3 regions of the Staphylococcus debuckii genome follow, and region 1 is predicted to be linked to each of the others. Evidence: riboswitches for the same ligand, from Rfam matches in the RefSeq annotation. Region 1 holds a riboswitch; each other region holds the start of a gene.

Region 1 (11,225 bases):
AGGCAAGTCAAGATAAGGCAACTCTTTGTCGCCGCCGATATCTAAAGTACGCACTACTACACGTTTGCCTTCCATGGATTCTAATACTGTTTTATACGCTTCGAACTGTTCTTCTTCAGTCGGCATTTGATCTCTGCCCATGTATAAGAATTCAGTTCTGTATAAACCAATACCTTCTGCGCCATTTTCAATCACACCTGGTAAGTCATTAGGTGTTCCGATATTCGCTGCCAGTTCGACATGATGGCCATCAGCAGTTACTGATTCTGCATCACGCAATTTTTGCAATTCTTTCTTATCTTTAAAGAAATTATCGCATTTTTCTTGATATTCTGCAATTACCTCATCGCTTGGATTGATAAGTACGTCACCAGTCATACCATCAACGATAATAGTGTCTCCCGCTTCAACTTCCTCAGTAATAGATTTTGTACCTACAACTGCCGGAATTTCTAACGAGCGGCTCATAATAGCTGAGTGAGATGTTCTGCCTCCGATGTTTGTTACAAACCCTTGCACATATTGTTTGTTCAATTGTGCTGTATCAGAAGGAGTCAAGTCATTCCCTATAATGACTACGCTTTCATCAATGATACTTGGATTAGGTAAATCAACACCTAAGATGTGCGCTAATACACGTTTAGAAACATCGCGGATATCAGCTGCACGTTCAGCCATATATTCGTTATCCATTGATTCAAATATTGTGATAAATTGGTTTGAAATATCTGTTAAAGCTTGTGCAGCATTAACATTTTCATTCTTAATTTTATCTTCAATCGGTTGGATAAGTTCAGGATCATCTAACACTAATAAATGTGCCTCGAAAATCGCTGCTTTATCTGCGCCCAATTGTTTTTCGGCATTTTCTTTAATTTTAGTTAATTCAACTTTAGATTTATTAAGTGCGCCATTGAATTTAGCAACTTCTGCATCCGTATCCGTCACCGGTTCATTATCGAATGATAAGTCGGGCTCAACTAATAAATAGGCTTTTGCAATTGCAACACCGTCAGATGCTGCAATGCCTTTGATGTGTTTAGCCATATTATTCAGTTAGTCCTTCTTTAGATAACACTTCAGTGATTGCTTGGATTGCGTCTGCTTCGTCACTGCCGTCAGCGTAGATAGTGATTTCTGCATCTTTGCCGACACCTAAACTCATAACACCCATAATAGATTTCAAGTTGACTTTTTTGCCGTTATATTCTAATTGAATATCTGAATCAAATTTTGAAGCTGTTTGTACAAGCATTGTAGCTGGACGAGCATGAATACCTGTTTCGTCGATGATAGTGTATGATTGTTGTTCCATAATAATCTTTCTCCTTCGCATCAATTAATTGGTGATTAGTCACCTTAACATTATTACACCTTAACTTTACCAAAATATACCTTTAAATTCAATTTGTTAATTCCTTGTAAGCGTAGTATTTTTATCAATTTGTGAAAAAATAACAATTATTTGCCAGTCGGTGTTTCTAAAATTCTTTTGGCAACGCTTTCACATTTTTCAATATGTTCATTACCTAATTTTTTCATAAAGTAATAACTGATAGAGGCAGAAATTGCTTGACCGACTAGAGGGAACCATTTCGTTTGTTTCGCCGCCGTACGTTTCGCTACATCTCTAATCGCTACTTTCAAAATAGCTTTAGAAACGGCACGTCCAATAAACTGACTGCCTTGAATCGAAGCCGCTGCCAAGATACGTTCTTTCAAATCATCACTCATATGACTGACTTGTTTGTGATTTAAGCCATAGATTTTATTAATGTCTTCAATAATATCCTTCATTAATTTCAAATCTACACCGAAGTCGAGCCCTGGAATCGGTACTATGCTTGCTGCTGAAGACCACATTGATTTCTTGCGTACTAATTCTTCAGCACGTTCACGTCTGCGTGATAAATCACTCTCATTGACTGGCAAAGCCGACTTTCCAGTAACAGGTTCCAAATCTAAGACTTTATTACTTAATTTATCACTTGTATTTTTAATGAATTTATCTTTAATTCCCATAATTATGACCCTCCATTATATGATTACTTCTTTACTCGATACCCGAACGAAGACCACTTTTAAATACTTAGAAGGTTTATAATGCGGATGTGTTCTAAAATCTTTCGGCAGTCCCATTACCTCTTCAATTTCAAAGTCCACTCCTGCTTCATCCAACGTCTTTTTAATCATATTTTTAAATGCTTTAGAAGAAAGCGCACTTGAATTCGTACTTAGCACTAAGACGCCATCCTCATTGAGAATAGGCAGCGCTTCTTCAATCAACTTATGATAATCCTTCTGCACCGTAAATACCTTCTTCTTATTACGCGCAAAACTTGGCGGATCAATCACAATCGTATCGTACACACGATTATGTCTTGCAGCATAATGATAGAAATCAAAGGTGTCCATCACGTAAATAAATTGTGATTTCGGGTCAATACCATTTACCCCGAAATTCTCCTCTGTTAAACTTCTAGAGCGATTCGCTAAATCCACACTCGTCGTATCCACAGCCGTTTCCGCTGCAATCACTGAGAAAGCACCAGTATAACTGAACAGATTCAATACATGACGCTCAGGCGCATACACATCACGCAACTTTTTACGCACTTCTTTTTGATCTAAGAAAATACCCGTCATTGGTCCATCATCTAAATCCACATTATAGAACGTGAAATTCTCTTCAATAATAATTGGAAATTCCGGCGCTGTTCCAGTTACAAATCCGCTTTCGACTGCATCATCTTTGAAGCGCGTTTTTTCAAAAATTGAAGTATAAGGAAAGACCTCTTGAATGGCTTGCAGTACGATATCTCTGAAAGCATAAATCCCTTTAGAATACCATTGTACCAGCAAATGGCCATCATAATTATCAATCGTTAAGCCACCGATGCCATCCCCTTCTGCATTGAAAAGACGAAAGGCATTCGTGCCATCCACATTGAAATAATATTGACGATAATCCAAAGCCTCTTGGAATAACTCCGCAAAGAACGCTTCATCAATCTGCTGCTCAGTATCATAACTCAATACCCAGCCTAAACCTTTATGCTGACGTCCGACATAAGCAGTCGCCAAATAACGTCCATCATCCATCACCAAATGGAAAACATCTCCATCCACCAAGTGACTGTGCTCATAAATATCCTCTTCATCCACTAACGGATAGTGGTTCAAATACTTCTGCTCCTTACCCTTATTAATAACCGCTGTCTTCATAATCCATTCCGCCTTCTATAATTATTTGTCTTCATCATAACGTATCCTAACTTCCCTTTCTAAAAAGAAAGACTCAAAAAGCTGAGAAACCGTTTAGAGTTCCCCAGCTCAATATGCTACTGGCCGTCCACAGGTGTACGCATCTGAATCACAAATGCAATAATCACTGCAACCAGCATAATTAATAAAATTGGTGTAATAAAAATCGATAATAACAATCCATGAATCATAATATTCACAAACTCAGTCAATAATTTAAAGAATAAAATACTGATCATAAACATTTGCACATAATAGAATTTGCCTCGTAAGAAATGCGTTAACGTCGTAATGATATAAATAATAATAATGATGAGTAATAGGAATAAAGTAATCCACTCAATCACATAAGAGGTTTGCGATAACTCCCACTCTCCAGATGCAAACAAAGCATTTCTATTATTTAACTCTAACAATGTAAATAAGAATAAAATGATACCGCAGATTAATTCTACAATTCCAGGTTTAATCCATTTCGGACGCTTCATCCAATTTGGAATATCATCGTCTTGGATATCAATTTTTTCTTTGATCGTATTTTTAAATTTATCACGCTTATTTCTCATTTTTTCTAAATCAATGCTACGTCTTGTACGATGCGTAAATTCTTGTGTACGCTCTTGGAATTCGCGAAGTTGTTCTTTAGTCTGGCTCATTGTGCCATTTTTATCCGTACGCGAAAATTCCATCTCTTCCCCTAATTCCGCTTTCGTCAATGGTAAAGATCTGCGCAGGAACAAGAAATTCCAAATCGAGATTTGTGCTAAAATCCACATTACAATAAAGAATGCATTCACACTTAAAATATCAATCATTGCGATTTCATGGCTTTCAATACGTCCATACAAAGCAATTTGTGTGATTAAATAACTGATACCGTAAGCACAAATAATCCATAAATAATGTTCTTTTCGATGATTATGATTCAATTCATCTTTATATACAATATATCCTGTGTGCACCAAGAATGACACCACAAATATAATGGCTGCAAACCCATAAACTTGGGTCATCAAGATAATAGTAATGATAAAGAAGAGAATTCCTATAATAAGGAAGAAAATTGAGATATCATAATCATATTTCGTCGTCATAAATAACAAATAACCGATCCATAACAATGCAATGCCGAACACTATAATGAAGATGGCACTAAAAACAGGAAACTGACCGATAAATCGACTCATAATCCGGATAATTTCACCGAAGAATGCATTGACGAAATCCCATACGTTGTAGATATGTATATCGGCCTTGCCGCCTTTAGCAAGCTTATGGATAAAGGATACATTTAATAATATTATGATTCCAATAAAAAGTGAAACAATGCCAATAATCAAACTAAAAATGATCTCAGCGTGCTTCTTTATATACGACATGTTTTTCACCTCATAGTTATTATATAGGAACATAAGTGTTGTGTCTTTAGTGAATGTAATAAATCATTCTATGGTAGTACATAGTATATCGAAATTAAGTCTTTCACTCAATCGGATAATACCCTAAATTTCTATGAAAATGCTTACTAAGAAAAATCGAATGAAATTGTGGGCGCCTCAAGGCTTCTGTTACTGAAATCATCTTGACATTTCCTTTTAAAAAGCATACATTTAGTATAAATCAATAAAGAAAAGCACTAGGGGTGTTTCGTAACTGAGATGAAGCAGTTTTGCTTCAAACCCTTCGAACCTGATCTAGCTGAGACTAGCGTAGGAAAGTGCAGGAGATCTGCCGGCAATTTGGTTAAGGGTTATGCCGGTCTGTTCCGATGCCTATTTCACGCAGCTTGCTAGACAAGTTTGTGTGTTTTTTTATATTTAGGAGGAATTATTGATCATGTCAAAAGGACTTAAACTTTCAGATATCTTGGTAACTGTGTTAATTGCAGTTATTTTCGCTATCATCTACAACATCTGGAACTTCGTATACAAAGCGATGCAAGTGACTGGATTACATCTAGAGGAGCTCTCGTACGGTATGTGGTTTGCGGCGGCAGTTGTAGCTTACCTCATCATCCCTAAACCGGGTATTGCCTTACTTGCCGAATTTGCAGCGGGTGCCGGTGAAACAATCGTCATGGGACGCTTTGATATTGCAACCATCGTTTACGGTTTATTGCAAGGTTTAGCTTGTGAGATTATCTTTGCAATCTTCCGTTATAAATCACGCTCTGTGATGGTCGCAATGCTTGCTGGTTTAGCTGCAGCATTAGTCACTTTCCCTATCGACTTCTACTATGGTTATTTAGGCGAAGTAGCAGGCTGGAACTTATTCTTATATGTATTCTTCCGTTGTGTCAGCGGTATTGTGCTTGCAGGTCTCTTCCCTTATTACTTAGTGAAAGCGCTTGATAAGACAGGTGTGACGAAATTATTCAGACCTGCTTCTCAAAAAGATTACGATAATTTGTAAGGAGAATTTACCTTGTTACGTGCAAAAAATTTACGACTCAAATATCCGAATGCGCCTGAAAAAACCTTTGATGGATTAGATATCGAAATTCCAGATAAACAAAAGGTACTATTATTAGGTCCTTCAGGCTGCGGTAAAAGTACATTGCTGAATGTCTTAAGTGGCATCGTTCCGAATTTAATAGAATTACCGATGAAATATGATGATTTAGAAGTCGATTTAAATAGCGGTGTCATCTTTCAAGATCCAGATACACAATTTTGCATGCCCAAGGTCTATGAAGAACTTGCTTTTGTATTAGAAAACAAGCAAGTACCGCGTAAAGACATGGATGCCTTAATTCAGAAGGCTTTAGCCTCAGTTGATTTAGATGTGGGACCTAAGCAAACTGTACAGAAATTAAGCGGCGGCATGAAACAAAAGTTAGCCATTGCAGAAACAGTGTTGCAAGAAGCGGACACACTTTTCTTAGACGAACCGACAGCCATGTTGGATGTAGATGCGACGGAAGACTTGTGGAATCATATTAAAGATATGTGGCAAGACCAGACCGTGCTAATTGTAGAGCACAAAGTTGAACATATCTGGAAACACATTGACCGCGTTATTTTAATGAATTATGGCGGAGAAATTATTGCAGATGATTCTCCTGATGTGATTTTGCATCAGCATGAAGCATTACTGACTGAATATGGCGTGTGGCATCCGCATGCTTGGGATTACGCACCTGAAAGCACTTTGTCATCAGATACTCACATCAAACCTGATTTCCAATTCAGCAATGGTGAAATCGTACGCGGAAAAAAATCACTGATTCAGATTCCAGAATTAGCTGTGGGTCCAGGTGAGTGGATAACGATTACTGGAAAAAATGGTGCCGGCAAAACAACGTTATTGGAATCCATGATGCAGTTAATAAAATATCGCGGTAAAATGACTTATCAAGATCAGCAACTGCATAAGATTAAAGAAGCTGCTCAACATATGTATTTGGTTTATCAAAATCCAGAACTACAATTTATTACTAATTCTGTTTACGAAGAAATCTTTATCAACTTTAGTGGTGAAAATGCAAAAGAAGAAACAGACAAGTTGATAGACTTGTTGAATTTGGAAGCGGTACGTGACCACCATCCCTTTGAATTATCAATGGGCCAAAAACGCCGCTTAAGTGTAGCAACGGCTTTAAGTTCTCGAGCTGATATTATTCTACTGGATGAACCTACATTCGGTTTAGACAGTCATAACACTTTCAACTTATTATCACTTTTCCAAAAACGTGTGGCGCAAGGTCAAACGATTGTCATGGTAACGCACGATCCTCATATTATTGAGCGTTACCCTACAAGACGAATTGAGCTAAGAGAACATTTACTGTGCGAAGAACAACTATTTGAAACGGCAGGTGAAGACAATGTATGAGGCATGGAAACGCTATTTCACCTTTGTAGATAATGTAAATATTATTACTAAGTTAGGATTAGGTGTATTCTTATTCTTCTTTGTCATCTTTGTGCATAACTTTGATGTTATGATTTATCTGACTTCACTCATGCTGATTTTCTTGTTGGTCTTCGGCGGTATGAAATTTAAAGTGACAGCACTATTTGTACTTTATACTGTAATATTCAGTATTGTATCTGCCCTTTTCATGATTTTCTATGGGGATGGTACACATACATTATTCAAACTAGGCATCATCAATGTCACAACTGAAAGTTTAGTGCGCGGGCTTCATTTATCCATGCGTACAGATACAGTGACATTCTTTGGTATTGTAATGGCTTTCACTTCACAGATTGTGATGATCTTCTACAGCTTGATGCAGCATTTAAAAGTCAAACCGAAAGTAGCTTATGCCTTTATGGCAGCTATCCGTATGGTTCCGTTAATTATTTCTTCATTTGTGCAATTGCGTAAATCATTGAAGATGCGCTACCAGATGGTGGATAAAGCCAACTATCGTGGTTTTGCTCGTATGAAGCATTTAATTATTCCGTTGCTCAGCCAAAACATTCGCAAAGCGCATCAGCTTTCAGTGGCTATGGAGAAAAAAGGATTCAAAGATGGTCCAAGAACATATTATTATTACGCACCATTCAGTTACCGTGACCTCCTCTTTATCCTGTTGTTTGCGGCAATCTTAATTATTGCTGTATTATTAGCACATTATTTACCAATTACAGGAATCACAGACGTCCGTGGTTGACGCATCGTCAATATTTCCTTACAATGCATATCTGGGTTGTGGTAGTCGAGCTGCAACCCATACCAATTTTACATTTTCATTCATCCATATCTTTTCCAGCAGTGAGCGGTTACCGATTCAGCCGTTTGCTGCTATTTTTTCACCTTAAAATAATTAAAAGTATCGAGCAATTAATGCTATAATAAATATATACTGAATATTCGCACAGAAACTGGAGGATTTCATTATGAAAAAGAGAAATGACGCATATGATAAGGGCTATCAGCAAGCCGCAAAAGAAATCGATACTATGGCAAAATTGAAAAATAAAAAACGACGTTTAAAGCGTTATATTAAGAAACGTAAAAGAGCATGGCGTTTCTGCCAGTTATTTAATAAAAGAAGCTCACGTTTTATCGCAGGATACAAACAAGCCTATATTGATATGGCTAAATCAGTTCCAGAAGAGTAAGGAAGTATTTGCTTCCTTGCTTTTTTGTTTTGGCATAGTAAAAACAGCCTATACACTTAGTATGGCTGTTTTAGGAACGAATTTATAATTTTTTTACGCTTCATGTTTGATTGCTTTATCGCTAATATCACGACGATAGAATAAACCTTCGCTATCGATAGCATCGGCTTTTTGATAAGCATTTGCTTTAGCTTCACTTACTGTTTTGCCTTCGCCGATAACTAAGATTACGCGACCGCCTGAAGTAACGTAGTCATCGCCTTCTTTTTTCAAGCCGCTGACAAACGTTTGACCATCTAAATCAAAGCCACTGACTTTAACACCTTTTTCATAAGATCCAGGATAGCCTTTAGATGCAAGCATAACGCCTACAACCGCTTCATCTTTCCATTGATACTCAATAGGTTTGCGTGCTTCTAAATCTAAGATGTGCTGCATCAAGTCACTCTCTAAGCGTGTTAATAATACTTGAGCTTCTGGATCCCCGAAGCGTGCATTAAACTCAATCACTTTAGGGCCTTCTTCAGTTAGAATTGCTCCAATGTACAACACACCAAAGAATGGATAGCCTTCTTCTTGCATGGCTTTCGCAATCGGTTGCGCAATTTCGTCATTCGTACGTTTTATAACATCTGCAGAAATATGTGGTACAGGACAATAAGCCCCCATACCTCCTGTATTCGGTCCTTTATCGCCATCAAATGCACGCTTATGGTCTTGTGCAATGGTATCAAATGGTACAGCATAATCTCCGTTGACGAAGGTCATGACAGAGTACTCTTCACCTTCTAAGAACTCTTCAAAGACTACTTTTCCCTCTTCTTCTGGATAAAGCGTTTCTACAGCCTCTTTAGCTTCATCGCGTGTCATTGCAATGATTACGCCTTTGCCGGCAGCTAGACCATCTTTCTTCAAGACTACAGGAATCTTGCAGTCTTCAACATATTTCAAGGCTTCAGATTTAGAATCTACCTCTACGTATTCTGCAGTTGGGATATGGTATTTCTCCATGATACGTTTCGCAAATGATTTAGAGCCTTCAATTTGTGCGGCTGCTGCGCCTGGTCCGAACACTTTCACTCCTGCTTCACGCAATTGATCTGCCAAGCCTTCTGTTAAAGGTTGCTCTGGACCGACGACTGTCCATTCCACATCATGGTCTTTGGCGAATTCTACAATTTCAGCATGTGCTGTTTCAGCAATTTCACTATGCACTTCAGCAACTGTTTCCATCGCTGCATTACCTGGAATTGCGTACACTTGGTCTACAAGTTCAGATTGATTTAATTTATGGGCAAGGACATGTTCTCTGCCCCCACCGCCGATTACTAATACTTTCATCTTCAGCTTAAACCTCCTGATACCTTAATGTTTGAAGTGGCGTACACCTGTCATTACCATTGCAATGCCGTGTTTGTCTGCCATATCGATAGAGTCTTGGTCTTTAATAGATCCGCCTGGTTGAATAATCGCTTTGATGCCTGATTTAGCTGCTAATTCTACTGTGTCGTCCATAGGGAAGAAGCCGTCTGATACAAGCGCTACATTGTCGTTAATTTCAATCGCACGTTCAATCGCAATTTCAGCTGAGCCGACACGATTCATTTGGCCTGCACCGATACCGACTGTCTGGTGATCGTTACTTAAAATGATGGCATTACTTTTTACGGAAGGAACGACTTTCCAGCCTAATTCCATCGCTTTCCATTGTTCTTCAGTCGGTTCCGCTTTAGTAACGACTTTCATGTCCTCACGAGAAATTGTTTTGGTATCTTTGTCTTGAACTAAATAGCCGCCTGATACAGAAACGTATTCTTTTTCATCGTGATCCACTGTCATTTCAACTTCAAGCAAGCGAATATTTTTCTTTTTCGTTAATACTTCTAAAGCTTCTTCGGTAAATGAAGGTGCGATGACTACTTCTAAGAAGATTGAATGTAATTTTTCAGCAAGTTCTTTGGAAACGGGACGGTTAACTGCTACAATTCCACCGAAAATAGATTGACTATCTGCATCGTAGGCATTTTGGAAAGCTTCTTCGATTGAAGATCCTACACCTACACCGCAAGGATTCATGTGTTTCACTGCTACAGCAGCAGGTTCTTCAAATTTCTTAGCTAATGCTAGCGTAGCATCTGCATCTTTAATGTTGTTGAAGCTTAATTGTTTACCGTGCAATTGTTTCGCACCTGCAATGGTATTCGGCGCATCAGATGTACGTACAAAGTATGCATCTTGTTGCGGATTTTCACCATAACGTAAAGGTTCTTTATTTTCTTTAAAGAAGTTCACAATTGCATTGTCGTAATCATTGGTATGTTCAAATACTTTAATCATTAATGATTTGCGGAATACTTCATCTAAAGTATTATTTTGGATGTGTTCGATTACTGCATCATAATCAGCAGGATCTACTACAGTCGTCACATGTTTAAAGTTTTTCGCAGCTGCACGCAACATTGTTGGTCCGCCGATATCGATATTTTCAATCGCGTCCATTTCAGTTACATCTGGATTAGCTACTGTTTCTTTGAATGGATATAAGTTTACAACGACCATATCGATTAAGTCGATATCTTTATCTTTTAATTGTTGCAAATGTTCAGGTTTATCTCTGTCAGCCAGAATACCTCCATGCACTGCTGGATGTAATGTTTTTACACGACCATCCATGATTTCATCAAACTGTGTTAAATCTGATACTGATTTGACTGGCACCCCTGCTTCGTCTAGCGCACGTTTTGTACCGCCTGTTGAATATAATTCGTAGTCTAAGCTTACTAAGGCTTTAGCAAAGTCTACAATTCCGCTTTTATCTGAAACACTTAAAATTACTTTTTTCATTTTAAAAATAGCCCCTCTTATCGAATAATGTTCGCAATGACTTTA
Region 2 (11,225 bases), 100 kb from region 1:
AACGTAACGAAGTCCGTGCCATTGAAAATATTTCGTTTGATATTTATAAAGGGGAAACATTCGGTTTAGTGGGAGAATCTGGTTGCGGTAAATCCACAACAGGAAAAGCACTGATTAAATTAAATGATGCAACAAGCGGAGAAGTGTATTACGAAGGGGTTAATATTCAAGATATTAAAAACCGTAAAGACATGTTGAAATTCAATAAGAAAATTCAAATGATTTTCCAAGATCCATATGCTTCGCTTAATCCGAGATTGAAAGTTATGGATATTATCGCTGAAGGTATTGATATTCATAAATTAGCGAAGAATACTAAAGATCGTAAGAAGCGAGTGTATGATTTATTAGAGACAGTTGGATTGAATAAAGAACATGCTAACCGTTATCCCCATGAATTCTCAGGTGGGCAAAGACAACGTATCGGTATTGCCCGAGCGTTGGCAGTTGAACCAGAATTCATCATTGCTGACGAACCGATTTCAGCATTGGATGTCTCTATTCAAGCGCAAGTTGTCAACTTATTGTTGAAATTGCAACAGGAAAAAAATATTACATTCCTGTTCATTGCGCATGACTTATCGATGGTGAAATATATTTCCGACCGTATTGCTGTAATGCATTTCGGTAAAATTGTAGAGATCGGTTCAGCGGAGGAAATTTATAATCATCCTTTACATCCTTATACACAATCTTTGTTATCAGCAGTACCACAGCCTGATCCAGAAAGTGAGCGTACAAGAACACGTATTACTTATAAAGAAAATGCAGAAGAAAATCCGAATCGCTCTCTGCAAGAAATCAAACCTGATCATTATGTTTTTGTGACGGATCAAGAAGCGGAAGAATTGAAACAAAGATTAGAACAAACGGTGTAAAGGGGGAGAAGCATTATGAAGAAAAAATTAATTTCGTTTGCCTTAATGCTTGGGATTGCAGGGTTAGTTTTAAGCGGGTGCAGTCAAGGCGGCGGTATTTATGACGGGAAAGGGCAAGTTTATCGAGAAGTAATTCCTCAGGATATGAGCACATTAGATAATGTTTTAGCTACCGATGAAGTATCTTTTAATACTTATAATCAAGTGTTTGAAGGTTTGTATACTTTAGATGGTAAAGATAAGATTCAACCAGGAGTAGCAAAGAGTAAGCCGAAAAAAAGTAACGGTGGTAAAACATTGACGATAGATTTAAGAAAAAATGCCAAATGGTCAAATGGCGATCCGGTTACAGCTAATGATTTTGTTTTTGCTTGGAAAAAAGCTTTAAAACCAGAAACGGCATCTGAATATGCCTATATTATGTATGACTTAAAAAATGCACAAAAAATTAATGAAGGTAAAATGCCTGCCGATAAATTAGGCGTTAAAGCTTTAAATAAATATAAACTTCAAATTGAATTAAATAAACCATTACCATACTTTGAACAAATGCTTGCCTTTGGTACATATATGCCGCAAAATGAAAAAATCGCTAAAAAATATGGTAAGCGATATGGAACAACAGCTAATAAAGTTGTTTATAATGGTCCATTTAAAGTAAAAGACTGGAAAGTAGAAGATAAAATTCTTTTAGAAAAAAACGAAGACTATTGGGATAAAAAAGCAGTTAAGTTAGACAAAGTCAGCTATAAAATTTTAAAAGACCAACAAGCAGGTGCTTCTTTATATGATACAGGTTCTGCTGATGTTACAGAAATAACATCTGAACAAGTAGATAAATATAAAAAGAATCCAGCTTTGTTTAAAAGATTATTTGCTTCTACATTTTTTATAAAATTAAATGAAAAGCAACAGAAAGAATTCAAAAATAAAGACATGCGCTATGCCATTGCACAGTCTATCAATAAAAAAGATTATGTTGATACCGTGTTAAATAATGGTTCGTCACCATTTGATGGATTCACTGCAAAGGAAACGGCTATTCTTAAAGATGGAAAAGATTATGCATCATTAGTGAAATCTCCGCTGAAATATAATACGAATGAAGCTAAATCTCATTTTGAAAAAGCGAAGAAAGCACTTGGAAAAGATAAATTTACTTTCACTTTAAATACCCAAGATACAGCTTCCTCTAAAATTTCAGCACAATTTATCAAATCGCAAATCGAAAAGAATTTGCCAGGGGTAACAATCAATATAAAACAATTACCATTTAAACAACGTGTAACTGCAGAATTATCAATGAATTATTCTATGTCTATATCTGGATGGGGGCCTGATTATCCTGATCCAATGGCATTCTTAGATACTATGACTACTGGAAATGCTCAAAATAATACAGATTGGGGCAGTAAACATTATGATGATATGTTGAAAGAAGCCAATGGTCCTCTTTTAAAGAAACCTGATGAAAGAATAAATAAATTAAAAGACGCCGAAGAATTTATGTTGAGTGAAGCTCCAGTTGCGCCACTTTATCAACAGGGTAGAGCATACTTGAAAAATCCACAAATTAAAGGTGTGGTTTATCACCAAGTTGGTGGCAAGGATTCATTGAAACATGCATATATTGATAAGAGCATCGATAGAGAAACAGGAAAGAAAAAGAAAGATAAATAAAGTGGTCTTTAATGGGAGAAGTTCACTTCAACTTAAATAATTGTTGCTAATTTAGCAGATAGAAGCTGGGACATTAATTTGTTCCAGTTTCTTTTTATGTCTAGAGCGAGCAAATTGACTTCATATACAATTGCTCATACTATGGCATTAAAAGAGATTATGGATGGAGGGAATGTCCATGTTGCCGATTAGTATACTGGATCAAACACCTATTATTAAAGGACAAACAGTCAAAGAAGCGCTTAATCATACGCTAGAACTTGCACAACTCGCTGATGAGTTAGGTTATACAAGATACTTTGTATCAGAACATCATAACCTCAAAGATGTAGTGGGAACTTCACCAGAAATTTTAACGATGTATTTGCTGGATCATACAAAACGGTTGCGTATAGGTTCTGGTGGAGTAATGTTGCAACACTATCATCCGCTGAAAGTCATTGAACAATTTCATATGATAGATGAACTTTCTGACCATCGTGTAGATTTAGGTGTAGGAAAGGCACCAGGAGGATTTCCAAAAGTTGTAGATATTTTGCAAGAAGAATTGCAAAAGCCGCTTCCATCCTTTAATGAAAAGTTTTCGCTTTTAAATCATCTGAACCAACGAAATTTTGATGAGGCGTCAACTTATCATGGTATACGGACAGCACACAGAGAGGAAAATAATCAACCCGTCCCAATCTATTTATTAGGTGCTAGTAAAAAGTCAGCGCTACAAGCAGCCGAAACGAAAACAGGTATAATTTATGCATACTTCATTAATTCTGACCAATCAGCGCTTGAAGAAGCAGCCGAAGCTTATCATTCACTTTATCCTGAAGGTCGTTTTATTGTCAGCATACCAGCTGTCGTTACTGCAGATGGTTCGCAAAAGTTGCCATTTCGTTTTTCACAACGTCATTACGAACTTCTTTTTGATAGTGGAGAAAGAATCGTGTTAAATACGAAACAACAAGTAGAAGAATTTAAAGCTGAATCTACTGCAAGCTTTGAAGTAGTCGAGAAGAGAATGCGTATTATCAGTGGGACTAAAGAAGAGGTGACAGCTACACTCGATAATATTAATCGCAGTGGATTAATAGATGAATGGATGCTGCATATGCCTGTGCAAAGTCATCAATTAAGAATGAATACTGTAAAACAATTAGCGCCTGCCACTTCCTAAGATAGATTCAGATTATGATTACTTCATAATTAAAATTGACTTGTATAATAAAATATTGAATGTTATCATAAATTTGTAAATTAAATAATTCATTGCTAGGGGTGCCTATTTGGCTGAAAGATAATTATCAACCCTTTGAACCTGATCTAGTTAGCACTAGCGTAGGGAAGCGTTTATAATTGATGAGATAAGTGTGGATTTAATAATAAAGACATTGTATATTAGTGTATTTATTATGAATTCCTAAATATAAATTCTTTGCTGCGCATTCATAAATTAAATGAATGCGTTTTTTATTTTATCACGTATTTTTTGGCAAATATTCCTCCTAGCTTTGATTTTGAGGAGGCTATTTTTAATGAAACAAGAAGAAATTGAATTGAAAAAAGGATTCCCGGCAAGTCGCAGAATTTTTAAACAAGGTGCAGAAGCGGATATTCGTGTTCCCTTCAGAGAAATTGAATTAAGTGATACGGTAACTGAATACAGTACGGAAGAAAATCAACCATTTGTCGTTTACGACACTGCAGGCCCATACCATGAAGAAGGCTATGAAGTAGATGTTCAAAAAGGGATTCCAGATTTACGTTCTGATTGGATTAAAGCACGCAACGATGTTGAAAGTTACGAAGGACGCAAGGTGCAGTCTATTGATAATGGCTTCAAAAAGGAAGGGCATCGTAAATTTGTAGAGACACCTTTCCAATATCAGCCTAAGCGCGCTAAAGCAGGCAAAAGAATTACTCAAATGCATTATGCTAAGCAAGGCATCATTACAAAGGAAATGAAATTTATTGCAGTACGTGAAGGTGTAGAAGCAGAATTTGTCCGTGATGAAATTGCGAGAGGACGCGCTATTATTCCTAACAACGTCAATCATCCGGAGTCAGAGCCGATGATTATCGGTAAGAATTTCCAAGTGAAAATTAATGCTAATATTGGGAATTCAGCTGTTTCTTCATCCATTGAAGCAGAAATTGAAAAGTTAGTTTGGGCAACACACTGGGGCGCTGACACTATCATGGATTTATCTACTGGGAAAAATATTCATGCGACACGCGAATATTTATTAAGAAACTCTCCAGTTCCAGTAGGTACAGTTCCAATTTACCAAACTTTAGAAAAAGTGAATGGAGTAGCGGAAGATTTAACTTGGGAAATTTATAGAGATACATTAATAGAACAAGCAGAGCAAGGCGTGGATTACTTCACAATTCATGCAGGCGTGTTATTACGCTATGTACCGTTGACAGTAGATCGTTTGACAGGCATCGTATCACGCGGAGGCTCTATTATGGCGCAATGGTGCTTAGCACATCATGAAGAAAGCTTCTTATATGAGCATTTTGGTGACATTTGTGAAATCTTAAATCGCTATGATATTGCAGTATCTCTAGGCGACGGTTTACGTCCAGGCTCCATTTATGATGCAAATGATGAAAGCCAAATTTCTGAATTGAAGACATTAGGAGAATTGACAGATATTGCTTGGGAACATGATGTACAAGTGATGATTGAAGGTCCAGGTCATATTCCGATGCATAAGATTAAAGAAAACCAAGATTTAGCTGATTTCTATTGTAAAGAAGCGCCGTTTTATACTTTAGGACCGCTTACAACAGATATTGCTCCAGCATACGACCATATTACTTCAGCAATAGGAGCTGCTCAAATTGCTAGTCACGGCACTGCAATGCTTTGCTATGTTACGCCTAAGGAACATTTGGGATTACCAAATAAAGATGATGTACGTGAAGGTGTAATTACTTATAAAATCGCTGCCCATGCTGCAGATTTAGCGAAAGGTTTGCCTGGTGCGACAGAACGTGATGACGCTATAAGTAAAGCGCGCTTTGAATTCCGTTGGATAGATCAATTCAACTTATCTCTAGACCCTGAACGTGCGCGTGAATATCATGACGAAACGCTACCGAAAGAATCAGCGAAGGTAGCGCATTTCTGCAGTATGTGCGGACCTAAGTTCTGTTCAATGCGTATTTCTCATGATTTACGTCAAAACCATTTTGATGAAAAAGAAAGACAAGAAGCGATGAAAGAAAAAGCACAAGACTTTGTGAATCAAGGCAGTAAAATATATCAATAAAACAAAGAAGAAGTAGCCGGCACGGAATGTGTCGGCTGTCTTTATGGAACAGGATGAGACAGTGATTTTATGTTTCGTCCTATTTCTGCTAATGATGAATAACTGCAAGCAGCATTGTCTCAACGTAGATAATGAGACTTGTAATTATCCAGAAAGCATCAGAGCTTTGTATGGAACTTAAAGTTTCGGAAGCGTTTTTATTAGTTTTCTTATTGTTAAAGTGAAAATGACCGCCATGATATAATTTTTTAATCAAGATACCTGCAAATATTACGAAAGCTAAAATGAAGAGTGCGTAGTTCAAAGCTGCATAATAATTTACAAATAAATTGAAAAGTAAGTATAGAAATAAACCAACATACAAAAGGATTCTAAAAGGATGTAATTGCAAAGTAAGTCACTCCGTTTCGATGTATTTATATTATTATACGACACTTTCTTTAACGGATAAATATAAAGTTGTACAAATCTCATAGGGATTCAAATAAAAAATTGCACCCGCGTTAAAATGGGTGCAATTCCTTTTAAAATGAATGTTATTTTTTACGTTTACGACCTAGTCCCATTGCACGTTCCATTTTTTCTAATGTACGCGCAGAAGCTTTAATCGCTTTGTCGCGGCCAAGGTCTAAGATATCATCTAATTTTTCAGAATGATAATAGCTTTCGTAGCGTTCTTGGAAATCAGTTAAGAATTGTTTTACGACTTCTGCCAAGTCACCTTTAAACTTACCATATCCTTCGCCTTCATAACGAGCTTCTATCTCTGCAATAGATTCGTCAGTAAGACTAGAGTAGATACTTAATAAATTACTGATGCCTGGCTTGTTATCTTTATCGTATTTAATAATACCATCTGAATCTGTTACGGCACTTTTAATTTTCTTAGCTGCTGTATTAGGATTGTCTAATAATGAGATATAGTTTTTAGTATTGTCATCACTCTTACTCATCTTTTTAGTTGGATCTTGCAAACTCATTACACGTCCGCCGATTTTCGGCATGCGTACTTCTGGTTTGATTAAAATATCATTGTAACGACTATTAAAACGATCCACTAAATTACGTGTTAGTTCTAAATGCTGCTTCTGATCTTCGCCGACAGGAACAATATTTGTATTGTAAAGTACAATGTCTGCTGCCATTAATGGCGGGTAAGTCAATAAGCCAGCTGGAATACCTTCTGTTTGTTTTTGAGATTTATCTTTGAATTGCGTCATTCTTTCTAACTCGCCAACAGATGAGATAGTTGTTAACATCCAACCTGCTTGAACGTGAGCAGGAACTTCAGATTGTATGAAGAGCGTTGATTTTTCTGGATCAATGCCAGATGCTAAATAAATTGCTGCCAATTGACGGATGCGTTCACGTAATTTAAGTCTATCTTGTGGAACTGTAATTGCGTGTTGGTCTACGATGCAGAAGAAACAATTATAATCATCTTGGACTTCACTGAACTGTTTCAGTGCGCCGATATAATTTCCTAAAGTTGGAATACCGCTTGGTTGGATTCCTGAAAATAGAGTTTCCATTTTTGATGCCCGCTTTCTATGTAGAATAAGATATTTATTTCATTATAGCAGTATTTTCTTTGTTTGTAAGGTGTGTTAAACTAGATACGTAGGCAGTTTTTGACATATTGCAAAGTTTAAATTTTGAAAATTCTAAAGCAAATCAGAGTTGAAAAATCAAATAGTCGATGTGTTTGAAATTTTCTATAAATAATTTCCGGATTCTCATTTAATTTTAATGTTGAATGGGTATAATTCAGATATAACGTTAAGAGAAAGAGAAATTTATAACGTGAAGACAAAGAAAATGTTAAGTATTCTTAACTTAACATATTTGAGTACTGCGTTTGAATTTATAAAGTTTTTCCTTAACCAATTCATTTAAAATCAATGAATTTAATTCATGATAATAGGAGAGTGAGATGTATGGTAACACTATTCACATCACCAAGCTGCACATCTTGCCGTAAAGCGAAAGCATGGTTACAAGAACATGACATTCCGTATACGGAGCGTAACATTTTTTCAGAACACTTAACAATTGATGAAATTAAACAAATCTTAAAAATGACAGAAGACGGAACAGATGAGATTATCTCAACTCGTTCTAAAACATATCAAAAATTAAACGTCGATATCGACTCTTTACCATTGCAAGAATTATATACAATCATTCAAGATAACCCAGGTCTATTACGTCGACCAATTATCTTAGATGAAAAACGTTTGCAAGTAGGTTATAACGAAGACGAAATCCGTCGTTTCTTACCAAGAAAAGTGCGTACGTTCCAATTACAAGAAGCACAACGAATGGTGGACTTATAAGTTTAAGTTCTAACTGAATTATCCTGTAAAGAGCTGCAGTACAGTTGTGCTGTGGCTTTTTATGCTTGCGGTCATAGAATATTAAGACGTTGATAGACACTATAACTGAATCTATCAGACAAGTCGTTTCTATAGAGTATTTTAGGGTAATATGTTAGTATAATAAGTCAACGGTACGTCACTCTTCATACCATAAACAAATAGATTGTAATTTGCATACCGTTTTAATACAATATGGGTACTATTCTAGGTTGTCGAAAAAGTAGACCATACCTAGACTCTAGAAAGTTGTTCTAAAGTCTAGTTTTGCTATTCATCGACTGTAAGGAGTGAGATGATATGAGAATAGAGCGCGTAGATGATACAACAGTTAAACTTTTCATAACGTATGGTGACATTGAATCAAGAGGTTTCAAAAGAGAAGACTTATGGACAAACCGTCAACGCGGTGAAGAATTCTTCTGGTCTATGATGGAAGAAATCAATGAGGAAGAAGACTTTGTAGTCGAAGGTCCTCTATGGATTCAAGTTCATGCTTTTGAAAAAGGCGTGGAAGTTGTCATTTCTAAATCGAAAAATGAAGAAATGATGAATATGGCTGATGACAATATGAATAATGAATTCGATCGACAATTAAATGAATTACTTGAACAAACATTTGAAGATGAAAATGAAGAAAGTGCACAAGGCAGTCAACAACAAAGAAAAGCACATGCTTCAGATCATTCTAAACGTGCACGTCATACAAATGGACGTTTAGTGATTGTAAAATTTGATGATTTAGAGTCAGTTATCGATTATGCTCACCACAGCAATCAACCAACTGATGACTTTGAAGATTTATTATATATGTTAAATAACGAATATTATTATGCAATTCACTTCGATGATAACGTAGGTGAAGAAGTAATTAATGATTTCTACAGTCAGTTACTTGAGTTTACTCAACCAAGCGATAAATCAGAAGTATACTTGAATGATTATGGCAAAATTATTATGAGCCATAATGTAACAGCTCAAGTTCGTCGTTTCTTTACTGATACAACAGAAGCTTAATTGAATATAGATAGATGAACCTGTTCCGAGTGGAGCAGGTTTTTTATTTTTTGAAAAGAAAAAGACCAACATTGAACGTTTAATATAATGAGGTGGTTCAATGCTTATCGGAATGTCAGACAGCGGCCAACTTACAATGGCCAATCAAGCTGATGGTAATACTGCTTATTATTGCCCGCACTGCAAATCGAAACTTATTTTGAAAAAAGGAAATACTAAAGTGCCGCATTTTGCACATTATCATCTATCTCCAACTTATTGCAGTAAATCAGAAACGCTCTTACATTATCAAGTGAAATATTATTTAGCTTATATCTTAAAAAATCAGGGTTATGATGTGCAAATTGAACCTTATATTAAAGGGGCTTATCAATATCCGGATTTATTGGTGAATCAACAATTCGCGTTAGAAATTCAATTTTCCAATATACCTGTTTCAGAAGTGCAGAAAAGAACTTTAGGATTACAACTTCGAGGTATTGAAGTAATTTGGATTGCTGATTTAAATCAAATAATGACATCACAAATGCGTTTCAATCAAATGATCAGCAGTTTCATTCATCCTTACAATAGAAATTTATATGCTTTTGACACGAACAGCCAAACTTTAAAAGTAATCGAAAATATTCAACATATAGGCGGGAGCAAGTTCAAAGGAATGCTACGAAGAGCGGATGTAGAGACTATTTTTCAACAGAGAAAACTTGAAATGACACCTGAAGTTAAAAGGCTGACAAATACTCAAGTATATCGTTATGTGAAAAGTTGCCGCAAAGCACGTTCAGTATTAGAACCGACGCTAAGTAGTTTATATCAGATGAGAAAGAATACAGAGTGGCTGGCGCATCATTGTAATTATCTTTTCCCTCAGCAACTATACATTTGTAATCATCCTATTGCCTGGCAAGTGCAACTATATCAACAATTAATGCGGGAAGATTTTGATATACACAACTTTCAGAAGCTCTTGAAATTCCGGACTTTTTATATAGAAGGCCCGACACCAGAAATGATTACACAACAAATTGTCAGTCAATTCAAACAAATAGAGCGCTTATAGTTGTAATAACGTGCAAAATAGCGTGATTAATGAGAAAATTAAGCTATTACTATTTATAAATGTTCGAGGAGGCTTTTTATTTATGAGTCAACAATTGACAAGAGAACAACAAGAACAGAAACATCCTGAATATACTTGGGATTTAACGACAATTTTCGAAGATGATGAAGCGTTCGAGAAAGCTTTCAAAGAAGTAGAAGGCTATTTAGGCGCTGAAGAAAAATTTAAAGGTCATTTAGCTGATAGTGCAGAAACATTATATGAAGCATTAGCTTTAGAAGATAAAATTGAAACAGAATTAGAAAAAGTCTATGTTTATGCGCATCTTAAACAAGACCAAGATACAGGCAATGATAAATATACGGGTTATGAAGCCCGTGCGCATCAGTTAGCAATTAAATTAAGTTCAAGCTGGAGTTTCCTTGTGCCAGAAATTTTGCAAATTGATGAAGATACAATTCAAGCATTTATTAATGAAAATAAAGATTTAGAACGTTATGCCTTTGATTTGAAATTAATCAATGAACAACGTCCGCATATTTTAAGTGCAGATAAAGAGAAATTATTAACTGAAGCTCAAGATGCATTATCTACACCAAGCAATGTTTACGGCATGTTTAGCAATGCTGATTTAGAATTTGAAGATGCAGTTGATAAAGATGGAAATAAACATCCGCTCACTCAAGGCACATTTATCAAATATCTAGAATCAGATGATCGCGAACTGCGTCGTTCAGCATTCCGCAATTTATATAAAGCTTATGGCGCTTATAATAATACTTTAGCGGCTACGTTAACAGGTGAAGTGAAAAAACACGTATTCAATGCACGTACACATAATTATAAAACAGCACGTGAACAAGCATTGAGCAACAACCATATACCAGAAGAAGTATATGATAACTTAGTTAAAACAGTTCATAAATATCTCCCTTTATTGCAT
Region 3 (11,225 bases), 720 kb from region 1:
AACAGCTGTATCGGAATGATTTATCCATTCCTCACACGGTTTACTGATCCTACTTCAAAAAAATATATTATCATGCTTGGTGTAACCCTTATACTCGCTTACATCTTAAGCTTCGTAGGTTTCGTAGATTTAGTAAACTTTGTCTTCAAAGTCTTTGGTTATATTGGCTTATTTATTACATTGTCATTATTGGTACGTTGGTTCATGAACAAATTTACGAAAAAGAAATTACTTTAAAAAAGAGCTCCTCTTGTCGGAAAGAGGAGTTTTTTTAATTACCCGGGAAATAAAAAGGCTAATGGTGAGTGAAATTCTTTTCGAATCGCAAAGACAAATCGATTAAAACTAAGAAAAGAATGTGGCCGATAATCCAAATAAAATAATCACTCCAAGAGAAAACGAACATCGAACGCACAGACATTGTAATTAAAAATGGGTATAAAATAGCGAACATGATAATCGAAATAATGATTCCTATTGGATAAAAATGCGAATTTTTGATACATTGGAAAGCAATATAGACAGCAGTGGTAGTACCGAGATGAAATAACAGTGATGAAAAGAATCCAGCATGCCGAAATCCAGGGAGGAAGTCAATATTCATCAAAAGTTCAGCTAAATGATGTGATCCCAAACTATCTGTGATGACAAAAAATAAGTATAAAAAAGTGGAAAGCACTAAAATAGCAATAATATGATAAAGAAACTTCACGAAGCCATCACCACCTTGATTGGAATAATTGATTGTAGCTTATTATATTCCCGGAATGTAATAAAATAATGGGCAAAAGGAGTTATGTAGTGTGAACGAAGTGATATATTTAGCAGGAGGATGTCTCTGGGGTGTGCAAGCTTTCGTCAAAACACTGCCAGGCGTGATAGAGACAGAAGCGGGCAGAGCTAATGGGAGTACTCGAAATTTAGAAGGACAATACGACGGGTATGTAGAATGCGTTAAAACTACTTTTGATGCTGATCAAGTCAGTGCTGAGGATTTAACAGGACATCTTTTCGAAATCATTGATCCGTATAGCAGAAATCAACAAGGCGAGGACATTGGACCTAAATACCGCACTGGCGTCTATAGCGAGCAAGCAAGTCATTTGGAGGAAGCGAAAGCGTATATTCAAGACCGTCCTGACAGTCGCCGCATTACTGTAGAAGTCTTACCGCTCACTAATTACATTCCTAGTGCAGAAGAACACCAAGATCGATTAGACAAGCATCCTGATGACTATTGCCACGTTCCGAAAAAGCTTTTACAAAAATATAATGCATAAAGTAAGAAGTTCAGCTGTTATCAGTCTGGACTTCTTTTTAATTGCTATTTAAATTAGGAAAAAGAAATGAAAGATTCTATAGAAAGCTAATCCTAAGACGATAAGTAAAATGATAATGCCTGGAACGGTAAAAAGTATATTTCGCTTTTTCTTATTATTTTCATCATCTTCAGGTTTATAATTATTTAATTCTTCTTCAATTTCTCGATTAATTTCATCAAGGCTTTTCTCTTCTTTCTCATGATTCATATTAATCACCTTCTATTTTGATTTTACAACAATGTGCTATCAATCAATTATAATGGCAGAAAAATTTGAGTAAATCAAAAGTAATGGTAACCGAAAAGTTTATAAATATAAATTAAGGTTATATGAGAACAGTGGAATTAAGTATTATGGGTTAATATATATATTTAATTTAGGTTGATTGGATAAATAAAAGTATAGATAGAACCGATTTTTATTATCTAATTAAAATCATGTGCACTTTTTTATAATTTATTACTTTTTTAATTCTTACTAATGAGATTTGTCCTATTATACTTACTACTTTACACTGATTAAATATTAAATAATTGTGAAAAATAAATAAAATCAATGTTATTAGTTGCGCACTTGTGGTATGGTAACGTTGTAAGTTCATATTTATTAGGAGGGATTAATTGGATAATCAAGATTTTTCTAAGAAGAGACGTAATCGTTATTCAATCCGAAAGATGACTGCAGGAGCAGCTTCTGTCATCGTAGGTATCACGCTATTTGCGAATGCCAATGATGCACAAGCAGCAGAGCAAATTAATAATGGGGACACTAAAGCACAAACGACTGAATCTGCCACTGATACTTCCAAACAAACAGCAGGTAAGCAAGGCGGACAATCAACTTCAAATGAAGCTGGTCAGCAAGAAGTGAATCAAGGTACTACCACACCTGAAGACTCTGGAAATCAAACTGACCCAGTTTCAAAACAACCAGAAGAAAATAGCAACACTGCAAATGGAAATGAAGTTCAAGGACAAACGAATCAACCACAAGCAGCAAATGAAGATTCGACAAAACAACAATCACAATTATAAGGACAAACTACAGGTGCACAAGATAACGAGAAATCAGATTCTAAAAATACTGAACAATCAGTAAACTCTGAGGATGCAACTCTAAATCAAGATTCTGAACAACCAAAGGCTAACGACCAGTTGAATGGACAACAAGAACAAGCTGAGAATAACCAACCATTAGAACCGCAAAACGACGCTACTAAAGGTGAACAAGAACAATCAGAAGCAGCACCAAAGCAACAAAAACCAGCAGAAAATACACAACAACCATCATCGCAACAATCCCAACCTCAAGCAACTGAAGGTTCAACTGATCAAACTAAACCGACGGAACAAAAGCCGGTTGAACAAGAGCCGACAGAACAACATTCAACGGAACAAAAGCCAGCAACTGATGATAATACACAAGGAAATACAAAACCACAACATACAGAGCAGGCACCCGCGAATACTCAAGAAAAGCCAGTAGCTGAAGGAAATACAGCAGCCGCTGATAAAACAAAACCAGCTGAGGAACAAGTTGAAGCGCCTCAAACAAAGGGCACAGAAGCGGTAGGTTTAAATAATCCTGAACCATTCAGTGCACCAGTTAATAAAACAACAAAAGCACCGGCTGAACAAAATCCAGTAGAACAAGATCAAGGCCAAGACGCAGTTGAGGGAACTCAAGCACCAGTGAATAACGGGGCGGAAACAGATGTTCCGAACGAAGATGCTTCATTCGACCCTAATGGATCAACAGTTACAGATGCTAATAACCCAACTTTAGGAAATGTTGAAACAAATGGAGAAAACTTTGAAGACACTTCGGATGCAGCTAAAGACTTTTCAAATAAAAAAGATGGCGCTCAACCGTTAGCAACTACTCCTAGAACATTTTCAAGATTTAGTAAAACAGGTCAATCTGGTTCTACTACTAAAAATACTGACGCTAAAACATATGCAATGTCGCTTGATTCCAATAATGACAACGTAACAAAACCAGAAACGTCTGGAGCAGATAATAACGCTGCATCAAGTGGAGAAACATCTGATGCAACAACACAAGCAGCACCGACTGGAACAAATGTGGATAATTTAGTAACTGCTTCGAATTACAAATTATCTAATAAAACTGTTCAAGCTAATGACAGTGGCAGCACAGATATGTCTGTAGACTTAACTGTTGCCGACGCAGTAAAATCTGGTGATTATTTTACAGTTAAATTCCCCAAATACTTAAATTACTTTGGGAACAGCACACCGCAAAGCACTAAAATTCCAGATTTAATGAATGGTAACCAAGTCGTTGCTTCAGGTGCTTTTAATGAAAAAGATAATTCTTTAACTTATACATTTACTGACTATGTAGATAAACACGATAATGTAAAAGGTGAATTTGAATTGCCATTATGGGCTGACAGAACAGAAGCTAAAACATCTGGGAACTATCCTGTAACTACTACTGTTGCTGGCGAATCATTTACTGATAATGTTCAAATCAATTATAGAACTAACGATTCGCAAGTTTCATCAAATATTGATTCATTCATTACACATACTGACCAAGCAACAGGAGAGTATCAACAAGTTATTTATGTAAACCCACAAGCTAAACATGCTTATAATACTAAAGTGAATTTGTATAATTATTGGCCAGGTAAAAATACACCGAATGATAGTTCAGCTCAGTTGAATCCTGATGTTACTAGCTATAAAATATACGAAGTTCGAAACGGTGAAAAATTAAATCCAAGTTATTATTTAGATGAAAGTAATCCTAATTTGGTAGATGTAACAAATGTTAAGAATGATCCCAAATATAATTTCAACCCGCAATATACAACAGATGCTAGCGGTAAAGAAGTTTTAACATTAGATTTCCATAATTTACCTTCTAATGGTAGTCAATACGTTATAGTCTTAGATAGTAAGGCTCAAGATGGCAATCGTGAATCAATTAAAACTAGAGCTGAAATGACCTCTGATGCTGGTCCAAACGGTCAAAATCATAATTACTATACTTGGGATAATGAAAATATTTACCTACAAGGATCAGGAGAAGCAGACGGAGATGACGATGACACAGACGCTGACGCTGATGCGGATGCCGATGCAGACGCAGATGGAGATCACCCAGGAGAACCACATCATGATACAGATGGAGATAATGGCCATCATGGATCAGGTGATAAAGAATTACCAGATACGGGTAATGATAATAATAAACAAGCTGGCTTATTCGGCGGATTGTTTGCTGCCCTAGGTTCAGCATTATTATTCGGACGCCGTAAGAAAGATAAAAAGCAATAAAATCATTTAAATAGAGGGCTGGACTTTGTTCCGGCCCTTTTCATACATATAGAATAAGAAGGGGATTGAACTCATGAATATAACCAACGAAGTCGATCAAATTTTACAAAAGGCAGAAAAGAATTTATTAGGCAAAGATTATATTTTTATCAGTTTAGGAAATCCAAATATGAAAGCAACTATTAAGCTGTTGAAAAACCCTTCAAATATTAAGCGAGATATTATTAAACAATATGAACAATTTAAAAAGAAAGCAGGAAAATTTCCTCAGTGGGTTAAAGTCGATTTTGTGTATCGTACAGAAGAGACATCTTATGATGAAGTAAGAAAAGAGTTAGAAGATACGAGAAGAAATTACGTTGATTTCGGAATTGTATTAGATAGTAATTGGAATCGTGCTTTTATGGCCGAAGAAATAAATATTAATGCATTTGTACGACCAACTAAAGATAAGAAATCTTTCTTCCTATCTGAAGATAATATTAATAACTACTTGAAAAAATATACCAAACAAATGAATGCTTTTAGACATAAAGATTATGAAGGAAAAAATATTACAAAGTTCTATACTAAAGGCTATTTTATTGAAGATCATAAAGTATATAATTTAGGTGCAGAAGGTCGTGAAAAAGGCTTAAGAAAAGTGGAAAATCTTTCGCAAGAAATCGATAAAATGATTACTACTGCAACACAACATTTGGAAGATGAGATACAGCCTAATGGTAAATTCAACTATGGTTACTTTCCGCATTTCGATAAAAAAATCAGTTTCTACAATAATTTAAGACATTCATCTTCTACTTATGCCATGATCGAAGGTCTTCATTATTTAGGTAAGGATATAACAAGTGCAGATAAAGCAATTGATTATCTTATTGATAACTATCTGTATGAAAAAGATGGCGTAGGTCATATTTATGATGATACAAAGAATACTAATGAAATAAAATTAGGCCAGAATGCTGCATTTATCTTTGCAGTATGTGAATATTTACAGATTGACCCTGACCATCCAAAATATTTAGAAGCAGCTCAGAAAGTTGCAGAAGGTATTTTAACAATGATTGATGCAGAAACGGCCCAAACAGTTCACGTATTAAAGTATCCAACCTTAGAAATCAAAGATAAATTCCGTGTCATTTATTATGACGGTGAAGCTGCATTAGCCTTATTGCGTCTATACCAAATTGACGGCAATCCTAAGTGGCTAGAAACTGTACAAGCTATGTTTGAACGATTCATTTCATTAAAGTATTGGCAATATCACGATCATTGGCTCGGTTACTGTACAAATGAGTTGATTCAAATTAAACCCGAACAGAAATATATCGAATTCGGTATTCGTAACGTCTCTAGCTATCTTGATTATATCAAGAATAGAATTACAACTTTCCCGACGTTTATGGAAATGTTGATGGCGACTTACCATATTATTGCTAAAGCACGTGAAAAAGGCTTTGGAAGAGTGGTCGATAAGTTGATTAACGTTGAAGAACTTATTGATACTATTCACACACGAGCTGACTATCAACGAACTGGATATTTTTATCCAGAAGTCGCAATGTACTTTAAGAACCCATCAAGAATCTTAGGTACTTTCTTCATTAAACACCACGGTTATCGGGTTAGAATCGATGATATAGAACACTATGTTTCAGGTTACGTTCAATATCAACATGTCTTTAAAGAAGAAAATAATTCATGAAAATAATTCATCTACCGTCACTTTGAATTGTTTAGCTATTCGAAATGCTAAACTTAACGAAGGATCGTATTTATTATTTTCAATTGCATTAATGGTTTGTCTCGAGACATTGACATTTTTACTCAAAGTCTCTTGAGACATGCCATTTTGTTTTCTATAATATTTTATTTTATTTTGCAAAGAAATCAACCCTTAGATGTGTATTTTTGCTTAATCGAAAAATAACTTAGGACTACCATAACTAAAGTGATTACTAAAAAAACGCCTTCAGGATATTTGCCAATTAAACTTCTATTTGCATCGACTAATCCGCTTGTTCTAAAAATAAAACTAATTGATAGGACAAATACTAAACCTACAAAGCTTTTAGCAAAACCTTCCATAAAAATTTTACTTTGTCGTTCATCATAATTACTTTCATTTTTAACATCTACAATTTCAGATGGTAGAAAGAAACGATGAATACCTCTCCACATGAAAAAGAATGCATTGATTGTAATAATTAAAATAATAGTTTCTGTCATAATGATGCACCTCTATATGTAAAATATATTTGACACCTTTAGCTTATATTACTCTTTTAAAAGTGTCAAACTTATTTTACATTTACTATCAAAAAAGCAGAATCACATGGATTCTGCTTTTTCTTAAACACCTAAATATTCTCTAAATGTTGAACCAATATATTCTGTGCGATATAAACCACGTTTCTGCAATTCTGGAACAATTAAATCAATAAAGTCTTCAAGACTGCCCGGCAATGTGGGAGGCATCAAATTGAATCCATCTGCCACACCTTCATTCAACCAGTATTCCATTTCATCAACGATAGTTTCAGGCGTACCGATAAGTGTCAAATGGCCGCCTCCTGCATTCAAGTAACCTAATAATTCACGTACAGTAGGATCTGTATCATTAATAATTTCCAATACCGTTTCATAACGTCCGACTGGTCCGGTAAATTTCTCTACAGGAGGTAACTCCGGTACTTTTGCATCTAATTCCCACTCAGAGCAGTCTTGTTGTACAAAGAAGCTCAGTTGTTTTAAGGCTGTTTCAATCGGTAATTTTTCATCTAAAGCTGCTTTCTTTTCCAAAGCTTCTTCATGCGTTTTACCCACATAAGTGACTAAACCTGGGAAGATTTTGAGACGTCGGTCAGTGTAACCTTGCTTAGAAATTTCAGCATCCATACGCTTTCTGAAATTTCTCGCTTGCTCAATATTCCAAGAAACCGAATACACTGCATCCGCATATTTCACAGCCAAAGCAACACCTTGTTTAGAGGCGCCTGCTTGCATAGCTACCGGTTTGCCCTGTGGACTGCTCGGTGTTGAAAGCGGTCCTTTAACTGCAAAATTAACACCTTTATGATTAAAAGGCTGGATATTCTTAGAATCTACAAGTTGATTTTGATCACGGTCGTGTTTGAAATCCTCAGGGTGCCAAGATTCAAACGCGGCATTCATAACTTCTGCAAATTCTTCAGCAATTGCATAGCGGTCATCATGATTAGGCAACTCTGTCATCCCGTGGTTCTTAGACTCCAGGTCAGTCATAGAAGTAACTAGGTTCCAACCTGTACGGCCACCTGAAATATGGTCCAGACTCAACAATTGTCTTGCAGCCGTATAAGGATTCGAGAACGTGCTCGAAATAGTAGAAACTAAACCGACATGATGTGTTACCTGTGAAATCGCAGTTAAATTCACAATCGGATCAAACCAGAACGCCGGCATCGACGTATCATCCTTCGCAGGAAAAGATTGATTATCAGCAAAGAACACCGCATCAAATAAGCCGCATTCAGCAATTTGTGCCAAATCTTGGTAATAATTAATATCTCCAACACGTTCCACACTCGAATCAGGCATGAGCCAAGCAGCCTGGTGATGACCACAACCAAATATGAGGACACCAATATGTAGTTGCGCTTTCTGATCAGACATTTCCATTCACCTCTGTTTTTAATTTTAAAAAAGAAAGCATGAGAAAGAGGGCAGAACTTGAGAGTGCGCCCTCTGGGTTGATAGACGGGCTTTCGAAGGCTGATTCCTTGTCAATAAGTCGAAATTCCCCGAAGACTGAAGAACGTCTTCTGCTCATTTCTCCTTATTGCTCGGAATCAAAGCGGCCTTCTCAAGCACCTTGTTTAATTCATTGTCAATCCGCCGTCTACTGTAATATTTTGTCCTGTAATACCTTTTGCTTGTTCTGAAACGAGATAAACTACCATGTTGGCCACATCTTGAGGTGTTGTCACCTTTTTCAACGGCGTAGTTTGAGCGATTAAATCGAAGACTTCTGGTGTTGTCACGGCACTAGCGTCTGTAGTTTTAAGTAATCCACCAGAGACTACATTCGCCGTAATACCGTATTGTCCTAATTCTGAAGCGATATTACGTGTGAAGCCGATTAAAGCTGCTTTCGCTGTTGTGTACTCATGGTAAGGTACAACAGGATTTTGGTATAAATTAGTTCCGATACTTACAATACTTCCTGCTTGATGTTCGATGAATTGCGGTACTACGCTTTGCACTACGTTGAATGCTGCTTTCAAAGTACCGTCGATTTGTTGCTGGTAGTCTTCCCAGCTCATGTCAGGAAACGCTTTTTGGGCAGTTGGATCAAATTTGAATCCGACTAATGCGTTATTGACGACTGCATCAATTTGACCGAACTTTTCAGTGCCTTCTTTTACCAAAGCGTCTACCGCTTCGCGATTTGTGACATCTGCTTGTATTGCGACAGCGCGTTCGTTTCCGATTTCTTGAACGAGTTGCTCTGCTGCATCTTTGCTTTGGTTATAATTGATAATAATATTGAACCCTTGTTCTGCGAGTGTCTTAGTGATTGCTGCGCCTAAACCGCGTGCACCGCCTGTTACGAGTACTGTTCTTGCCATGTTAATCCGCTCCCTTTTTTCTATTATAGACATAAAAAATACGCATGATTGTTAAAATCTGCGTAGGCAAGAGGGCAGTCTGAGGTCAGTACTAAACCTACTCATTCTGCGGTTATCTCACACTTTCCTACGCTAGTTTCAGCTAGATCAGGTTCAAAGGGTCTGAGGAAATCCTCATCTCAGTTTGAAAAAACACCCCTAGTGCGTATCTTTTTGTTACTTTCAATGTAGCTTGAATTTGAGAGGGTGTCAAGGAGAGGAGAATCTTGTATGCAATACGTGAAATTTGGTGAATGAAAGTGTTATGATAAGGGAGAATTCTAGCGGATAATATTTAAATGAATGGAGGGATTTGAATGTTCTGGTTAGGAATGTCGTTCCCAATTTTAGCAGTCGGCTTCATTGTTATGGCTGTACGTGAAGAAAAGAAACGTAAAGCAAAACAAAAGGAAAAAGAAGCGAAATGGGAAGCAGAAAAAGCACAGAATAATGGTGAAGCAACGAATGAATCTGCCGAAAACCATTCAAATGCTGAGGAAGAAGTTAAACATTAAAGAAAGCTGGGACATATTAAATTGTCTCAGCTTTTCGTATCTACATACTAACATAAACATTCTCCGCTTAATCTCTCGAGATTAGGCTATAATTAACAAAGTAAGAAAATTCAGACATCTAAAAACAAAGGGGTAATGTTTATGTCAGAGACAACACAAACAAAGGACAAACCGAAGCCATCGAAACTCAGGAAATTTAAATTCAAAACACCGCATACTTACGCTTTACTGATGATGATTATCGCCGTAGCTTGCATTTTAACTTATATTATTCCTGCTGGAGAATACAAACGAGAAGAAAAGGGCGGACAAACACTTGTAGTTCCAGGGTCTTACCATGAAATTGCACAACACGGCGTATCCTTTCTAGACTTATTCCGTGCTGTTCCCGAAGGATTATTAACAGGGGGAGAAATAGTCTTTTACATCTTCTTAGTCGGAGGCGCCTTTGGTATTGTCCATCGCACAGGTGCTTTTGAAAACGGCATTAACCAAGCCATAAAATCATTAGGCTCTTCGAAAATTCTAATGATTCCACTCACTATGACCGTCTTTTCCATCTTAGGATTCTCTATCGGTTTAGCAGAAGAAACTATTATCTTCGTGCCGATTGGTGTTATTATTGCTCGCACGCTCGGTTATGATGCACTGACAGGAGCCGCCATGGTCATACTCGGTGCTGCCAGCGGATTTATCGGCGGGATGCTTAATCCATTTACAGTCGGTGTTGCGCAAACAGTGGCAGAACTTCCCATGTTCTCAGGATGGGGCTTGAGAACAGTCATCTATCTCTTTATTCTAGCCGCTGCGATTACTACCGTCCTGCTCTATGCCCGAAAGGTAAAACGTAATCCACAGAAGAGTATCGTTTATGCACTTGAACAAGAAGAAGGCGACAGCCATAAAGCCATTGACTACGAACGCTTTACCAAACGACAAGCCTTAGCACTCGGCATGATTGTACTCGCCATTATTTTCAACGTATATGGCATCTTCCGCTTCGAATGGACCTTCAACCAAATGAGCGCCAACTTTGTCCTGGCAGGCTTACTCGCCGGCTTAATCAGCGGACTCGGACTCAACGCAACCTTCGACGCCTTTATCGACGGCATGAAAGACATCCTCTTCGGCGCCATGATCGTAGGTTTCGCCAAAGGAATCGTCGTTATTCTGGAACAAGGCAAGATCATCGACAGTATCATTCACGGCATGACCACACTATTAAACGACGTGCCGTCATCTATTGTCATCATCGTCATGTTCATCTTCCAATTCTTCCTGAACTTCTTCATTCCGTCAGGTTCAGGCCAAGCACTTACAACCATGCCATTGATGGTACCCATTTCAGACCTGCTGCACATTAACCGTCAGCTCACCGTGCTCGCCTTCCAATACGGCGACTCCATCAGCAACGTCCTCTTCCCGACCTCC

The links. A riboswitch is a leader RNA that binds a small molecule or an ion and turns the genes downstream of it on or off. The one in region 1 is predicted to bind thiamine pyrophosphate.
Region 2: it holds a riboswitch for thiamine pyrophosphate, as region 1 does, so the genes downstream of both, thiC (phosphomethylpyrimidine synthase ThiC) here and CNQ82_RS05230 (ECF transporter S component) in region 1, are expected to answer to the same signal.
Region 3: it holds a riboswitch for thiamine pyrophosphate, as region 1 does, so the genes downstream of both, CNQ82_RS01925 (3-oxoacyl-ACP reductase) here and CNQ82_RS05230 (ECF transporter S component) in region 1, are expected to answer to the same signal.

What each region holds. Positions count from the first base shown of each region.
Region 1 covers NZ_CP033460.1:1,119,241-1,130,465, reverse strand. Annotated here, with positions in the region: gene ptsP (phosphoenolpyruvate--protein phosphotransferase) at 1-1,047, opposite strand, end outside; gene CNQ82_RS05250 (phosphocarrier protein HPr) at 1,049-1,315, opposite strand; gene CNQ82_RS05245 (DUF697 domain-containing protein) at 1,462-2,022, opposite strand; gene CNQ82_RS05240 (class I SAM-dependent rRNA methyltransferase) at 2,038-3,225, opposite strand; gene auxA (lipoteichoic acid stability factor AuxA) at 3,342-4,643, opposite strand; TPP riboswitch at 4,893-4,997, shown strand; gene CNQ82_RS05230 (ECF transporter S component) at 5,101-5,676, shown strand; gene CNQ82_RS05225 (ABC transporter ATP-binding protein) at 5,689-7,098, shown strand; gene CNQ82_RS05220 (energy-coupling factor transporter transmembrane component T family protein) at 7,091-7,885, shown strand; gene CNQ82_RS05215 (hypothetical protein) at 8,112-8,336, shown strand; gene purD (phosphoribosylamine--glycine ligase) at 8,430-9,677, opposite strand; gene purH (bifunctional phosphoribosylaminoimidazolecarboxamide formyltransferase/IMP cyclohydrolase) at 9,702-11,180, opposite strand; gene purN (phosphoribosylglycinamide formyltransferase) at 11,198-11,225, opposite strand, start outside.
Region 2 covers NZ_CP033460.1:1,014,548-1,025,772, forward strand. Annotated here, with positions in the region: gene CNQ82_RS04700 (ABC transporter ATP-binding protein) at 1-878, shown strand, start outside; gene CNQ82_RS04705 (peptide ABC transporter substrate-binding protein) at 894-2,558, shown strand; gene CNQ82_RS04710 (MsnO8 family LLM class oxidoreductase) at 2,722-3,726, shown strand; TPP riboswitch at 3,814-3,911, shown strand; gene thiC (phosphomethylpyrimidine synthase ThiC) at 4,085-5,830, shown strand; gene CNQ82_RS04720 (hypothetical protein) at 5,919-6,134, opposite strand; gene trpS (tryptophan--tRNA ligase) at 6,367-7,362, opposite strand; gene spxA (transcriptional regulator SpxA) at 7,768-8,166, shown strand; gene mecA (adaptor protein MecA) at 8,506-9,222, shown strand; gene CNQ82_RS04740 (competence protein CoiA) at 9,323-10,282, shown strand; gene pepF (oligoendopeptidase F) at 10,365-11,225, shown strand, end outside.
Region 3 covers NZ_CP033460.1:400,198-411,422, forward strand. Annotated here, with positions in the region: gene CNQ82_RS01875 (YkvI family membrane protein) at 1-237, shown strand, start outside; gene CNQ82_RS01885 (peptide-methionine (S)-S-oxide reductase) at 804-1,280, shown strand; gene CNQ82_RS01890 (hypothetical protein) at 1,329-1,529, opposite strand; gene CNQ82_RS01895 (YSIRK-type signal peptide-containing protein) at 1,943-2,356, shown strand; gene CNQ82_RS01900 (fibronectin-binding protein FnbA) at 2,477-4,630, shown strand; gene CNQ82_RS01905 (poly(glycerol-phosphate) alpha-glucosyltransferase) at 4,704-6,335, shown strand; gene CNQ82_RS01910 (helix-turn-helix transcriptional regulator) at 6,330-6,515, opposite strand; gene CNQ82_RS01915 (hypothetical protein) at 6,521-6,859, opposite strand; gene CNQ82_RS01920 (LLM class flavin-dependent oxidoreductase) at 6,983-8,284, opposite strand; gene CNQ82_RS01925 (3-oxoacyl-ACP reductase) at 8,488-9,240, opposite strand; TPP riboswitch at 9,348-9,450, opposite strand; gene CNQ82_RS01930 (hypothetical protein) at 9,597-9,794, shown strand; gene CNQ82_RS01935 (YfcC family protein) at 9,936-11,225, shown strand, end outside.